One region of the Agromyces zhanjiangensis genome, then DNA from elsewhere that is predicted to be linked to it. Evidence: predicted binding sites of a transcription regulator. Region 1 holds the regulator's gene; each other region holds the start of a gene.
The links. The regulator LexA, encoded in region 1, represses DNA repair genes until DNA is damaged. The targets are predictions, from matches to a motif close to TCGAACANNTGTTCGA.
Positions count from the first base shown of each region.

Region 2: a site for LexA is predicted at 3,298-3,313, ahead of ABME02_RS13520 (DmpA family aminopeptidase). Genes of this name have one in related genera too.
Region 3: a site for LexA is predicted at 1,683-1,698, ahead of imuA' (DnaE2-dependent mutagenesis accessory factor ImuA'). Genes of this name have one in related genera too.

Region 1 covers NZ_JBEPKB010000012.1:90,725-95,793, forward strand. Annotated here, with positions in the region: gene metE (5-methyltetrahydropteroyltriglutamate--homocysteine S-methyltransferase) at 1-1,800, shown strand, start outside; gene lexA (transcriptional repressor LexA) at 1,889-2,566, opposite strand; gene ABME02_RS17860 (LysM peptidoglycan-binding domain-containing protein) at 2,837-3,217, shown strand; gene ABME02_RS17865 (histidinol-phosphate transaminase) at 3,277-4,371, shown strand; gene hisB (imidazoleglycerol-phosphate dehydratase HisB) at 4,416-5,030, shown strand; gene hisH (imidazole glycerol phosphate synthase subunit HisH) at 5,027-5,069, shown strand, end outside.
Region 2 covers NZ_JBEPKB010000007.1:54,271-59,339, reverse strand. Annotated here, with positions in the region: gene ABME02_RS13530 (YciI family protein) at 1-213, opposite strand, end outside; gene ABME02_RS13525 (alkaline phosphatase D family protein) at 360-2,039, shown strand; gene ABME02_RS13520 (DmpA family aminopeptidase) at 2,049-3,215, opposite strand; gene ABME02_RS13515 (APC family permease) at 3,357-4,838, shown strand; gene ABME02_RS13510 (TetR/AcrR family transcriptional regulator) at 4,854-5,069, shown strand, end outside.
Region 3 covers NZ_JBEPKB010000002.1:275,748-280,816, reverse strand. Annotated here, with positions in the region: gene ABME02_RS04520 (DNA polymerase Y family protein) at 1-818, opposite strand, end outside; gene imuA' (DnaE2-dependent mutagenesis accessory factor ImuA') at 815-1,666, opposite strand; tRNA gene ABME02_RS04510 (tRNA-Leu) at 1,973-2,057, opposite strand; gene ABME02_RS04505 (M20/M25/M40 family metallo-hydrolase) at 2,284-3,630, shown strand; gene ABME02_RS04500 (undecaprenyl-diphosphate phosphatase) at 3,701-4,522, shown strand; gene ABME02_RS04495 (PAC2 family protein) at 4,613-5,069, opposite strand, start outside.

The DNA of each region.
Region 1 (5,069 bases):
GATGGCGCGCCCGACGGCTTCCGTCCCATCGACCGTCTCGCAGACCTCGTCCCCGTCTACCGGGCGCTCCTCGCCGAGCTCGCCGCAGCGGGCGCCGAGTGGGTGCAGCTCGACGAGCCGGGGCTCGTCAGCGAGAGCCTCGACGAGCCGCGCGAGCGCGTGCTCGAAGCCGTGGCGGAGGCGTACGACGAGCTCGGTGCGGCCGACGCGCGGCCGGCGATCTTCGTCGCGGCGCCGTACGGCGACCTCGCTGAGGCGCTGCCGGCGCTCGCGGCCACCCCGGTCGAGGCCGTCGGACTCGACCTCGTCCGCGGCGGCCTCCCCGCGCAGCTCGACCCGGTGACCGAGGAGGCGCTCGCCGCGAAGGTCCTCGTCGCCGGCGTCGTCGACGGCCACAACATCTGGCGCGGCGACCTCGCCCACGCGTTCGCGCGTGCCGAGGCGCTCCGCTCGTTCTCGGGCTCCGTCGCCGTCTCGACCTCCACGTCGCTCCTGCACGTCCCGCACGACGTCGACGAGGAGACCGCGCTCGATGCGCGCCTCGTGAGCTGGCTCGCGTTCGCCGACCAGAAGGTCGCGCAGGTCGCGGCGCTCGCGCGCGGCCTCGCCGAGGGGCGCGAGGCCATCGCGGCCGACCTCGACGCGGCATCCGCCGCTCTCGCCGACCGGGCCGCCGCGCCGGGCGTGCGCGTGCCGGCCGTGCGCGACCGCCTCGCCGCGCTCGACGCGACCGCGTTCGCCCGTGCGGCCTACGACGACCGCGTCGCCGCGCAGGAGGACCTCGCGCTGCCGGCGCTGCCGACCACCACGATCGGCTCCTTCCCGCAGACGGCCGACATCCGTCGCGCCCGGGCCCGCCTGGTGAAGGGCGAACTGACGGATGCCGCGTACCGCGAGCTCATGCGCGAGGAGATCGCGCGCGTGATCCGGCTGCAGGAGGACCTCGGCCTCGACGTCCTGGTGCACGGCGAGCCAGAGCGCAACGACATGGTGCAGTACTTCGCCGAGCTGCTCGACGGCTTCGCGGTCACGCAGCACGGCTGGGTGCAGTCGTACGGCTCGCGCTGCACGCGCCCGTCGATCCTCTGGGGCGACGTCTCGCGCCCGGCGCCGATGACGGTCGAGTGGTCGGCGTACGCGCAGTCGCTCGCCGAGAAGCCGGTGAAGGGCATGCTCACGGGGCCGGTCACGATCCTCGCGTGGTCGTTCGTGCGCGACGACCAGCCCCTCGGCGACACCGCCCGGCAGGTCGCGCTCGCGCTGCGCGACGAGATCGGCGACCTCGAGCAGGCCGGCATCCGTGTCATCCAGGTCGACGAGCCGGCGCTGCGCGAGCTCCTGCCGCTGAAGCTCGCCGACCAGCCCGCCTACCTCGACTGGTCGGTCGGCTCGTTCCGCCTCGCCACGGGCGGCGCGGCGCCCGCGACGCAGGTGCACACGCACCTCTGCTACTCGGAGTTCGGCGTCGTCATCGACGCGATCCGCGAGCTCGACGCCGACGTCACCTCGATCGAGGCGGCGCGCAGCCGCATGGAGGTCGTGGGCGACCTGGCCGCGAGCGGGTTCGACCACGGCGTGGGTCCGGGGGTGTACGACATCCACTCGCCGCGCGTGCCCAGCGTCGAGGAGGTGCGCTCGCTCCTCGAGCGCGCGGTCGACGGCGTGCCCGCCGGACGGCTCTGGGTGAACCCCGACTGCGGCCTGAAGACGCGCGGCTACGACGAGACGGTCGCGTCGCTCGCGAACATCGTGGAGGCGACGCGCTCGGTGCGCGAGGGTGTCGCGGTGGCGACGTCCTGACTCCGGTGATCGAGGGCGGATGCCGCGGGGCGAGCCCGCGGCATCCGCCCTCGTCGTCGGTGCCGGTGCAGGCCGGGCGATCCGCTCGCTAGACGGTGCGGAGGACTGCGACGACCTTGCCGAGCACCTCGGACTCGTCGCCGAGGATCGGCTCGAACGCCGAATTGCGGGGGAGCAGCCAGGTGTGGCCGTCGCGCTGGCGGAAGACCTTGACGGTGGCCTCGCCGTCGAGCATCGCCGCCACGATCTCGCCGTTCTCGGCCGTGCGCTGCGAGCGCACGACGACCCAGTCGCCGTCGCAGATCGCGGCGTCGATCATCGAGTCGCCGACGACCTTCAGGATGAACAGCTCGCCCTTGCCGACGAGCTGGCGGGGGAGCGGGAAGACCTCTTCGATCTGCTGCTCGGCGGTGATGGGCACGCCGGCGGCGATGCGGCCGACCAGGGGGACCATGGCCGCGTCGCCCACCGGCGCGGGCTCGGCCGACGACGGGCGCTGCTCGGCGCCGGGCACGTCGATGAGGATCTCGAGCGCGCGGGGGCGGTTCGGGTCGCGTCGCAGGTAGCCGGCGAGCTCGAGCTGGTTGAGCTGGTGCGTGACGCTCGAGAGCGAGGAGAGCCCGACGGCGTCGCCGATCTCGCGCATGCTCGGCGGGTAGCCGCGGTCGGCGACCGAGCCCCGGATGACCTCGAGGATGGCCAGCTGCTTCGGGCTCAGCGTCTTGCGCCGACGCGACCGGCCGCTCGCGCCGCGTGCCTGGTCGATGTCGATGCTCACGTGCCTCGCCTCTCGTCGGGACCGCGTCGGCCCGGATGTCGGTGGTCGGTGTTCGACTGTCGTCGGACATTCGAAACTGTATCCGCCTCGCACACGCGCGACAAACATCCGTTCGAGTGTGTCGCGGATTCCCGGCCGGATTCCCACCCGTCCGGTGCTTGCGGCTTCGATTGTTCGAAGATATATTCGGAACACAGCTTCGCATCCGGCCCTCCCGGCCGAGGGCCGGATGCGGGGCTGGAGCCCGGGAGGTGCGGAATGAGTGCAGTGGTGATGGGGGCCGCGAGTGCGGCCTCGACGATGCCCGCGTTCGGGTCGGCGACCCCGCGTACCAGGCTCAGGCTCACCAGGCGCGGTCGCGTCGTCGTCACCGGGCTCGCCGCGCTCCCGCTGGTGCTCGGGGCGCTGATCGGTGCTCTCTCGAGCGGCGGCGCCGTCGCCGGGATCGACGACGGCCGAGCACCGGCGGCGTTCGAGACCGTCGAGGTCGGCGCCGGCGACACGCTCTGGGGCATCGCCGAGGCGATCGCGCCGTCGTCCGACCCGCGCGACGTCATCTACGAGATCATGCGGCTGAACGGCCTCGACGACGCCGTGGTGCAGCCCGGGCAGCAGCTCGTCCTCCCCGCGCTCGGCTGACCGCCGCCGGGCAGGTCGCGCGCACGAAACACGCCGATGCACGCGGATAGCATTGATCGGTGACGAGTCTCGACGACCTTCCCATCCGTGACGACCTCCGCGGCAAGTCCCCGTACGGCGCCCCGCAGAAGCACGTGCCCGTCGCACTCAACGTCAACGAGAACACGCATCCGATCCCCGAGGACGTCGCGCACGACATCGTCGCCCGGGTCGCTGCCGCGATCATCGGGCTCAATCGATACCCCGACCGCGAGTTCACCGAGCTGCGCACGGCCCTCGCGCGCTACCTCGGCCACGACCTCCGGCCCGAGCAGCTCTGGGCGGCGAACGGCTCGAACGAGGTCCTCCAGCACGTGCTGCAGGCCTTCGGCGGGCCGGGCCGCACCGCGCTCGGCTTCTCGCCGACCTACTCGATGTACGGCCTGCTCTCCTCGGGCACGGGCACCGGGTGGATCGCGACCGATCGCGACGCCGACTTCGAGCTCTCGCCCGAGACCGCCGTCGCGACGATCGAGCGCCACGACCCCGACATCGTGCTGCTGTGCTCGCCGAACAACCCGACGGGCACGCCGCTCGCGCTCGAGACCATCGCCGCGGTCGCCGACGCCGCGCGCGGCGTGGTCGTCGTCGACGAGGCGTACCACGAGTTCGCCGACCCGGGCACGCCGAGCGCGCTCACGCTCCTCGAGGGGCGGCCGAGGATCCTCGTCTCCCGCACGATGAGCAAGGCGTTCGCCTTCGCGGGTGCGCGCGTGGGCTACCTCGCCGCCGACCCCGCCGTCATCGACGCGCTGCGGCTCGTCCGGCTCCCGTACCACCTCTCCGCCCTCACGCAGGCCGCAGCGCTCGGCGCCCTCGCCCACTCCGGCGAGATGCTGGCGATGGTCGACGAGATCCGCGCCCAGCGCGAGCGGATCACGCACGAGCTCCGCGCGCTCGGCTTCCGTCCGTACCGCAGCGGCGCGAACTTCGTGCTCTTCGGCGGCGTCGACGATCCCCACGCGGTGTTCGAGGCGCTCCTCGAGCGCGGCATCCTGATCCGCGAGATCGGGCTGCCGGGCTGCCTGCGAGTCACTGCGGGCACCGAGGCCGAGACGACCGCCTTCCTCGAGGCCATGGCGTCGTTCGCGCCCGCCGCCGCGGCGAACGCCTGATCGAGCCCGGAATCCACCCCGACCCTCCCGAATAGGATGACCCCATGAGCACCGACCGCCCCGCGCGCACCGCGCGCGTGCAGCGCGAGACCAGCGAGTCGAGCATCGACCTCTCGATCGACCTCGACGGCACCGGCACGAGCGACATCGAGACGAGCGTGCCCTTCTACGACCACCTGCTCACCGCGTTCGCGAAGCACTCGCTCACCGACCTCACCGTGCGGGCGAAGGGCGACATCGAGATCGACGTGCACCACACCGTCGAGGACGTCGGCATCGCGCTCGGCACCGCGATCCGCCAGGCGCTCGGCGACAAGCGCGGCATCTCGCGGTACGGCGACGCGCTCGTCCCGCTCGACGAGGCGCTCGCGCAGGCCGTCGTCGACATCTCCGGCCGGCCGTACCTCGTCCACACGGGCGAGCCGGCGGGCTTCGAGTTCCACCTCATCGGCGGGCACTTCACCGGTTCGATGGTCCGCCACGTGTTCGAGGCGATCGCGTTCAACGCCGCGCTCACGGTCCACGTGAACGTGCTCGGCGGACGCGACCCGCACCACATCGCCGAGGCGGAGTTCAAGGCGTTCGCTCGCGCGTTCCGCCAGGCCAAGGCGTGGGACCCGCTGGTCACCGGCGTCCCGTCGACGAAGGGCGCCCTGTGAGCCCCACGCGCCGCGTCGCCGTCCTCGACTACGGTTCGG
Region 2 (5,069 bases), on a different contig from region 1:
GAACGGCGCATCGGGCACGAACGGCCCGGCGGTGACCCCGCTCCGGCGAACCGAGACCGCCTCGGCGCGCGGCGTCAGCGCGTAGGCGAGGACCATCGAGCCCGAGGCCGCGAGCTCCTCGGCGTGCCGATCGTTCTCCTCGAGCTCGGCCTCGGAGGCGTCGCGGGCGTGCGCGGACTCGTCGGCGTAGATCAGGACGGCGAACTGCGGCATGGGAGCTCCTTCCGTGGACGCAGCCGATCCTGCCGGCGACCCCCGACGCGGGGGAGGGCCGTGACGCCGAGCGGACGCGGTGGAGCGGTCCTCCGGCGGATCGCAACCCCGTGACGTTCGACGGGGCGGCGAGGTAGAACGAGGTGATGACCTCCCCGCTGATCCTCGGCCCGATGCTCCGCCACGTCGGCGAGACCTCCGCCACCATCTGGGTCGAGACGGAGGTCGCCGCGAGCGTGCGCGTCCGGGCCGACGGCCGGAGCTGGCAGGCGCGGACCTTCGCCGTGCACGACCACCACTACGCCCTCGTCGAGCTCGACGGGCTCGAGCCCGGGGCCGTGCTGCCGTACGAGCTGGACGTCGACGGCGAGCGCGCATGGCCGGAGCCGGACTCGGAGTACCCGGCATCCGTCGTCGCGACCTGGGAGCCGGGCCGCCGCCTGCGCATGGCCTACGGGTCGTGCCGCACGAGCGTGCCGCATGATCTGAAGGGGAACCTGACGCACGGCGTCGACGCGATGCGCACGTTCGCGCTCGCGCTCGCCGACGCCTACGCCGAGCGCCCGGACCTCATGATGTTCCTCGGCGACCAGGTGTACGCCGACATCACGTCGGAGGAGATGCAGGAGTTCATCCGGAACAAGCGCGACATCGACGAGGAGCCGGGCGAGGAGCTGAAGGACTACGAGGAGTACGCCCACCTGTACCGGCTGGCCTGGTCGGACCCGGCGAACCGGTGGCTGCTGTCGACGGTGCCGACGGCGATGATCTTCGACGACCACGACGTGCGCGACGACTGGAACGCCTCGCACGACTGGAAGCAGAAGATGGAGGCCACCTCGTGGTGGCACGGCCGCATCGTGGCCGGGCTCGGGTCGTACTGGGTGTACCAGCACCTCGGCAACCTGACGCCCGAGGAGCGGTCGCGGGACGAACTCTGGCAGCGGGTGGCCGGTCACGACGGCGACCACGAGCTCGACCTCACCGACGAGGTCGACGCGTTCGCCGACCGCAGCGACCGGGAGCCGACGAGCGTGCGATGGAGCTACACGCGCGACTTCGACGACATCCGCCTCGTCGTCGTCGACTCCCGCGCCGCACGCCAGCTCGACCCGGACGCCCGGGCCCTGCTCGATCCGGACGAGCTCGACTGGTTCGACGCGCAGCTGCGAGGGGACTTCCGGCACGTGCTCATCGCGACCTCCCTCCCGTTCCTCCTCCCGATGGGGCTGCACAACGTCGAGGCGTGGGACGAGGCGATCTCGCAGGGCGCCTGGGGCCGGCGGGCGGCCCGCGTGGGCGAGGTGCTCCGCCAGGCCGTCGACCTCGAGCACTGGGCGGCCTGGGAGGACACCTTCCAGAAGGTCGCGCGGATGGTTCGGGAGCTCGCCGCCGGCGAGCGCGGCGCGGCACCGCAGAACGTGCTGTTCCTCGCGGGCGACGTGCACTACTCCTATCTCGCCCAGGTCGACCGCGACGACGTCCCGGGGTCGCGGATCCTCCAGGCGGTGTGCTCGCCCATCCGGAACCCGCTGCCGCGCGTCATGCGCTGGTTCTCGGTCGTGATGTCGTACGGCGCGGCGACGCCGATCGGCCGGCTCGCCGCGCGTTCGGCCAAGGTGCCCGATGCGCCGTTCCGCTGGCGCACCGTGAAGGGGCCGTGGTTCGCCAACAACCTCGCGATGCTCGTCGATCGCCCCGACGAGCTGAGGCTGACGTGGCACACGGGCGTCGTCGACGACGGCGACCAGCGGCATCCGCACCTCGAGCAGGTCGCCGACGTGCGGGTTCCGGCGGATCCACGCGCGCGGGTGACCTCGGGCTGACTCCCCGCGTCAGGCCGCCGAGGGCCTCACCCGGCTCGGGAACGCGGCGCGCACCTCGTCGTGCGGCAGTGCGACGTTGGCGTGCCCGTCGCGACCGACCATGTCGCGCGCGGCGACGAGCGCGTTCGCGACGGCCTCCTCGGTTGCCTGGACGACGGCCTCGAAGTAGGGGTCGATTCGACCCCACGGCACGTAGCGGGCGGTCTCGTACGGTTCGTCGCCGACCTCGGAGGTTGGGATGCTCGAGGTGAACGAGCCGGGGTTGCCGGTCGAGCAGGCCAGGAAGATATCGCCCGAGAAGTGGCTGCCGGTCGTGCCGGTGCGCGCCAGGCCGAGCGGGACGCGTCGGGCGAGCGCCTCGCACTGGCCCGGCAGCAGCGGCGCGTCGGTGACGACGATGCCGATGACGCTGCCCGAGCCCGCGCGCACGCGCGCCCGCTGGCCGTCGCGGACGAACCACTCGATGTCCTCGTACGGGTTCGGGGCGGCCGTCTCCCGGCCGAGCGGCACGCCTGCGAGCCGCAGCTCGTGGCGGCTGCCGAAGTTGGCCTGGAGGAAGACGCCGACCGTGTGCGTCTCGTCGCCGTGGCGCACGACGCGCGACGCCGTGCCCGACCCGCCCTTGAAGCCGTAGCAGTTCATGCCCGTGCCGCCGCCGACATTGCCCTCGGCGACCGGGCCGCTCGCGGCCGACTCGATGGCGAGGATCGCGTGCTCGGGGCGCACGTGGCCGGCGTTGATCTGGTTCAGGTAGCCGTCCCAGGTCTCGCCGACGACGGGGAGCATCCACTCGGTGGCCAGTTCAGGGTGCACCTCGTGCGCCCAGCGGTCGATGCCGGTGTGCACCGCGCCGACCCCGTGGCTGTTGGTGATGCCGATCGGAAGCGTGAGCGACCCGGATTCCTCGATCCAGCTGCGGCCGGTGAGCTCGCCGTTGCCGTTGAGCGAGTGGACGCCGGCGGCGCAGGGGACGTTCGCCCCCTCGCGGCCGCGCGGCAGGATCGCGGTCACCCCGGTGCGTGCGACGACCTCGTCACCGGGGCCTCCCTCGATGATCGTCGCGTAGCCGACCTCGACGCCGGGGACGTCGGTGATCGCGTTCCAGGGACCGGGGGTGCCGTCGAAGGGCACGCCGAGGTCGCGGGCGCGGGCGGGGGGCTGCGGCGTGGTGGTCATCGTCGACTCCATTACTCGAACAATCGTTCAGATGTTGCGACTTCCGACGATAACAGCCTTGACAGAAGCCGTCGACAGAAAGTTGAATGCATGTTCAAGTTCTTACACCGACCAGCGCCCAGCGCGTGAGGAGACCTTGCAATGACGCAACAGATCCCCGAGACGATCGAATCCGGCGCCCCGCCGACCCAGCAGGCGGCCGGAGCCGGCAGGCTCGCCGGCGGCCGGCTCCGCGTGTGGGACATCGTGTTCTTCGTCGTGTCCGCGGCCGCCCCGCTGACGGTGGTCGCGAGTGCCGCGCCCACGACCATGCGGCTCGGCGGCGTCGGCGCTGCGGGCGCGATCCTCGTCTGCGGCGCCATCCTGGTCTTCTTCGCGGTCGGCTTCACCGCGATGTCGCGGCACGTCCGCAACACCGGAGCCTTCTACGCGTACGCCTCGCGCGGGCTCGGCAAGCCCGTCGGCATCGGGACGGCCCTGGTCACGGTGTTCGCCTACATCGTCCTCTCGGTCAGCTTCTACGGATTCCTCGGCTTCTTCGCCCAGCTGACCTTCGCCAACCTGGTCGGCCTCGACCTGCCGTGGCCGATCTGGTCGCTCATCGCCGTCGCGTGCGTCGCCTTCCTCGGCTACCGCAAGGTGGACGTCGGTGCGAAGGTGCTCGCCGTGCTCCTCACGGCTGAGGTGGGCATCCTGCTCGTGCTGTCGATCGCGGTCCTCGTGAACGGCGGCCCGGAGCCGTGGAGCGCGGCGCCGTTCGCACCCGAGGCCGTCTTCCTCGCGCCGGGCGTGGCCGCGCTGTTCGTCACGGGCTTCGGCGCGTACATGGGCTTCGAGGGCACGGCGATCTACTCCGAGGAGGCGAAGGACCCGGCGCGCACCGTGCCGATCGCCACCTACATCGCGATCGGCTTCCTCGCGGTGTTCTACGCGTTCACGTTCTGGATGATCACGGTCGCCTTCGGCATCGAGGGCGTGGTCGACCTCGTCGCGAGCGACGACTTCGAGTCGACCGTGTTCATCGCGGGCGAGCAGTACCTCGGCTCGTGGGCGGGGATCGCGCTGCAGGTGCTCATCGTGACGAGCTTCTTCGCGTGCCTGCTGGCCTTCCACAACGCCTCGAGCCGCTACGCCTACTCGCTCGCCCGCGAGGGACTCCTGCCCAAGCGACTCGCACGCACCCACCCCACCAGCAAGTCTCCGCATGTGGCGAGCACGACGATCGCCGCGATCGCCGTGGTCGCGATCCTCGCGGCCTGGGCCACCGGTGCCGACCCGATCCTGCAGCTCGGCATCTGGTCGTACGGCGCCGGCGTCGCCGGACTCGTCTTCGCGCAGGCGGTCGCCGCCGTGTCGGTCATCGGGTTCTTCGCCCGCGACCGGCGCGGATACGGCCGGTTCCGGGTTGTGGTCGCTCCCGTCATCGGCGCGCTCGGCCTGATCGGCGGGTTCCTGCTCATCGTGCTCAACTTCCAGTACGTGACGGGTCTCGAACCCGGCGCGAACGCGCTGCTCATCCTGCCCACCCCGGTGCTGTTCGCGGCCGGTATCGTGTGGGGACTGGTCCTCCGCCGTCGCAACCCCGCGCAGTACGCCGCGCTGGCGGAGACGACCGCCGACTGACCCCGGAACGGTGACGTGAAGTACTCCACCAAGCAGGCGCAGCGCCGCGACGCCCTCGTCGCGGCGCTGCGTCGCGTCGCCGGGGAGCGCGGCATCCTGCAGGCGAACGTGCGCACCGTGGCCGCCGAAGCCGAGGTCAGCGCGGGCAGCGTGCTGTACTACTTCCCGACCTTCGACGACCTCGTCGCAGCGGCCGTCGAGGGGGTGCTCGAGGAGTTCTACGAGCGCCGC
Region 3 (5,069 bases), on a different contig from region 1:
GCGAGCTGGTCGACCCGCTCGAGCGGCGGCTCGAAGTGCTGCTCCACCTCGAAGTCGGGCGGGGGAGTCCGCGGCGCCACGAGCGACCGTTCGCGCCCGGCGGCCCGATCGTGGGCGAACGCGCCGGCCGCGCCGAATCGCCGCCGCACGTCGTCGTCGGGCAGCGCCGCGAACTCGTCGAGCGTGCGGACGCCCAGCCGGTGCAGCAGGGTCGTGGTGCGCGCGTCAGCCACGAGCGAGACCGGCAGCGGCGCGAGGAAGGCGGCCGACTCGCCCGGCGGCACGGCGAGCATCTCGCCGGGTGTCCGCGCGCCGCCCGCAGCGCGCGGAGCGCCCGCGACCGGTGCGGCGCCCGCGGCCCGCGCCGCCTGCTCGGCTGCGAACGGCCCGTCGGCGATGCCCACGCGCGGGCCCGCGACGCCGAGGGCCGCGGCGGCCTCGAGGAGCGCTCGCGCCGCGGCATCCTCACCGCCGTAGTACCTGACCGGACCGCGCGCCCGCATCGCCAACGTGCCGGGCCGCAGCACCTGCACGCCCGGGACGATCGCCTCGACGCCGCGCACGATCGGCTCGAACGCGCGGTGGTCGAGCGCCGCGTCGTACTCCAGCACCGTGAGCGCGGTCGAGCGGTACTGCGCCTCGCGCAGCCGCAGCCCGCGCGTGACCCCGTCGCGCCGCGCCGCGGGCGAGCACGAGTGCACGAGCCCCTTCTCGGTGAGGGCGACGGGCAGCGCGGGATCGATGCCGTGCTCGCGGCACGCGGCGAGCACCGGCCAGTCGGGGCACCACAGCACGATGGTGCGCACGCCCGTGCTCACGAGGCCCTCGCCGCGTAGTCGGGTCGGTGCGCCGTGCCGTGAGCGGATGCCGCGACCGCCGCTGCGACCGCTGGCTCGACCTCGTCGCGCTCGGGTGCGTCGGCCGGCTCACTGCCGCTCCCGGCCCCGACGGCGCGGAGCGCGGACGACGCGCCCGTCTCGTCGATCGCGGCGAACCCGAGGTCGCCCGCCGGAAGCCGCAGTCGCCGCCGAGCGCCTCGGCCGACCTCGCCGCGCCCCGTGACCCGGACGACGACCTCGCGCTCGGCGAGATGCCCGTGCCCGCGCTCGAGGCCGCTCCAGTCGCTCCGCTCCAGCTCGAGCCGGGCATCGCTGCCCGGCCAGTCGCCGTCGACGAGCAGCAGCGCGCCGCGCTGTCGCAGCCGGGCCGCGAACCGCGAGGCCTCGGCCGGGGCGAGCCGCCCGGCGGGTCGCACGGCGACCACGGGGATCACGTCGGCGAGCGCCGCGGCGACCGTCAGCCACTGCCGCCCGGGGGCGGGCACGAGCACGAGCCGCTCCAGGTCGATGCCGAACCGCGCCGCCGCCTCGACGCCGAACTCCGGGATGCCCGAGACCGCGACCCAGCGCCCGCTCCGCGACGGCCCGGCGAGGGCGGCCATGAGCAGGGTGATCGAGCCCTCGACCTGGACGACCGCACCCTCGCGGAGCGCGCCGCCCGGCAGCACGCTCGCGAGTGCCGGGTGGGTGGGCACGGCTCGCGTGTCGAGCCGTGTCGCCTGCATGCCGCGGATGCGCGCCTGCAGCTCCTCGACCCGCTCGAGCCGTGCGGCGGGCGCCGGCTCGGGGGCGATCGCACCGTCGGGCGCGGGTCGGGGAGCGGTCATCGTCACCCCTCAATGTTCGAACACATGTTCGAATGAGGCAAGTCGCGGATGCCACCCGTCCATGCCCCCGAGCGGGGGTCGCGTCGGCCACTGGCGCGCGATGCGACCAGTCCCGACTTCAGGAACGCGCGGGCGGAGGGCGGCGTTCCCGGGGCGAAACGCCGGGCCCACCGCATCGACGCGCGACTCGTTTCCGAGTTGTGGACCACACGGCGTCGTGCGAGACGCATTTTGGATGCTGCACGGGGCAGTCCGCGTTAAACACGAGAAGGCCGGATCCGAAGATCCGGCCTTCTCGACAACGCGTGCGCGAGGGGGGACTTGAACCCCCACGCCCTATCCGGGCACTAGCACCTCAAGCTAGCGCGTCTGCCAATTCCGCCACCCGCGCGTTGCCTCGGCCTCCGATCGCTCAGCGGCCGTAGAAGACATTAGCACGGTTTCCGGGGCCCTTTGACCACGCGGCGGCCGGACGGACCGCCCCGCGAGCAGAGCCGCAGGTCAGCCCCGGAAAGCCGAGTTCCCGAGGCATCCATCGCCGCCAGGAGCGTCGCGATCCCCGACCGGAGCGCACCCGGTCGCGGCGTCCGCCCGGCCCTCGCGATAGCGTGGAGCGCATGGCCGAGACGCTCCCGACGACCCCCGAGCCCGGGCCCCGGCCCGGGCTGCCGCCCGAGCTCGACGAGACCGCGATCATCGCGCGCGACCTCATCCGCTTCGACACGACGAACCACGGCGAGGGACGGTCCAACGGCGAGCGCGAGGCCGCGGAGTACGTCGAGGCGCACCTGCGCCGCATGGGCCTCGACCCGGTCGTGTACGAGTCGGCGCCGCGCCGGGCGAACGTCGTCGCGCGCGTCCCGGGTGCGAACCCCGACAAGCCAGCGCTCGTCCTGCACGGGCACCTCGACGTCGTGCCCGCCGATCCCCGGAACTGGAGCGTCGACCCGTTCGCCGGGGAGATCCGCGACGGCATGCTGTGGGGCCGTGGCGCGGTGGACATGAAGGACATGGACGCCATGATCCTCACGGCCGTCGGCGACATCCTGGCCGAGGGGCGCCTGCCCGAGCGCGAGCTGGTCCTCGGCTTCTTCGCCGACGAGGAGGCGGGCGGGCTCTACGGCGCGAGCTGGCTCGTCGACGAGCACCCCGAGCTCTTCGCAGGCGCAACCGAGGCGATCAGCGAGGTGGGCGGTTACTCGATCACGGTCGGCGGGAGGCGCGCCTACCTCCTGCAGACCGGTGAGAAGTCCCTCGTCTGGGTGCGGCTCGTGGCGCACGGCACGGCCGCGCACGGCTCCAGGCTCGTCCGCGACAACGCGGTCACGAAGCTCGCCGACGCGATCGCGCGGATCGGACGACGCGAGTGGCCGATCAGGCTGACGGGAACGACGCGGGAGCTGCTCGCGGCGATCGCCGGCGCACTCGGCGTCGACCCGGAGCAGGTCGCGCCCGACGAGCTGGCGCTCGCGACCGGCTCGGCGTCCGGGTTCATCACGGCGACGCTGCGGACGACGTCGAACCCCACGCTGCTGCAGGCCGGCTACAAGCACAACGTCATCCCCGACCGCGCCGAGGCGCTCGTCGACATCCGCACCCTGCCGGGGGAGGAGGACGCGGTGCTCGCCGAGGTCGCCGAGCTCATCGGCCCCGACATCGAGATCCAGATCGTGCACCGGGACGTCGGCCTCGAGGCACCCACGCGGGGGCCGCTCGTCGACGCCGTCACGCACGCCCTGCACGAGCACGACCCCGAGGCGGCGGTCTTCCCGTACCTGCTGAGCGGCGGCACCGACAACAAGGCGCTGTCGCGCCTCGGCGTCGCGGGCTACGGCTTCGCACCGCTCCGGCTGCCCGACGGCCTCGACTTCCCTGCGATGTTCCACGGGGTGGACGAACGCGTGCCGCTCGACGCACTAGTCTTCGGTAGGCAGGTCCTGAAGGACCTGCTCCTGGCGTACTGATCGCGCCCACCCGTTCCCGACCACGACGGTCCCGTGCCCTTCGCGTCGAGGGGCGGAAGGCGATGCCCACTTGTTCGAAGCCCTGATCCTCGGCCTCGTGCAGGGACTCACCGAGTTCCTGCCGATCTCCTCGAGCGCGCACCTGCGGATCCTGGGGGAGTTCCTGCCCAACGCGGCCGACCCGGGTGCCGCGTTCACCGCGATCACGCAGCTCGGCACGGAGGCCGCGGTCGTGGTCTTCTTCTGGCGCGACATCGTCCGGATCATCCGCCAGTGGTTCGGCGCCCTCCTCGGCCGCGTGCCGCGCGACGACCCGGACGCGCGGATGGGCTGGCTCATCATCGTCGGGTCGATCCCGATCGTCGTGCTCGGGCTGCTGTTCCAGGACCAGATCGAGACGGTGTTCCGCTCGCTCTACGTCGTCGCGACGATGCTCATCGTCTTCGGCATCGTGCTGGGCCTCGCCGACTGGGCGGGTGCGAAGCGACGCAAGCTCGACGAGCTCACCTACCCGCACGGCATCTACTTCGGCCTCGCGCAGTCGCTCGCGCTCATCCCGGGCGTCTCGCGTTCTGGCGGCACGATCACGATGGGCCTCCTGCTGGGCTACGAGCGTGCGGCGGCGGCGCGCTACGCGTTCCTCCTCGCGATCCCCGCGGTGTTCGGCTCGGGCTTCTACCAGCTCTTCAAGAGCTGGGGCGAGCCGGCCGTGTACGGCCCGATCGAGACCGCCGCCGCGACCGTCGTCGCGTTCGTGGTCGCGATCCTCGTGATCGCCTTCTTCATGCGGTGGATCTCACGGCACAGCTTCCTGCCGTTCGTGATCTACCGGATCGCGCTCGGCACGACGGTCTTCGTGCTGCTCGGTACGGGCGTCCTCGAGCCGTTCTGATCCTCGGACGGTCGCCTCGACCGACCGACCGACCGACCGAGAGCACGCTCGCCTCCGCAGCGCGCGCGAGCGACACGAGCGGACGCCTCGTCAGCCGCCCTCGCGCGGACGCCACGGCCCGCCGCCGGGCTGGTCCCCGCGTCGGCGCAGGTAGCGCTCGAACTCCTGGGCGATGGCCTCGCCGGATGCCTCGGGCGCGTCGACCGCGTCGCGGGCCTGCTCCAGCTGGGTGATGTACCCGGCCATCTCCTCGTCGTCGGCGGCGAGCGCGTCGACGCTCGACTCCCACGCCTTCGCCTCGTCCTCGAGCGAGCCGCGGGGGATGCTGAGGCCGGTGAGCTCCTCGACCTTGCCGAGCAGCGCGAGCACGGCCTTCGGCGACGGGGCGTTGTGCACGTAGTGCGGCACGGACGCCCAGAGCGACACCGTCGGGATGCCGACGCGCTCGGCCTGGTCGGCGATGACGCTGAGGATGCCGACGGGCCCCTCGTACGTGGACCGGTCGACGCCGAGCGCGGCGCGCACCTCGGGGTTCTCGCTCGAGGCG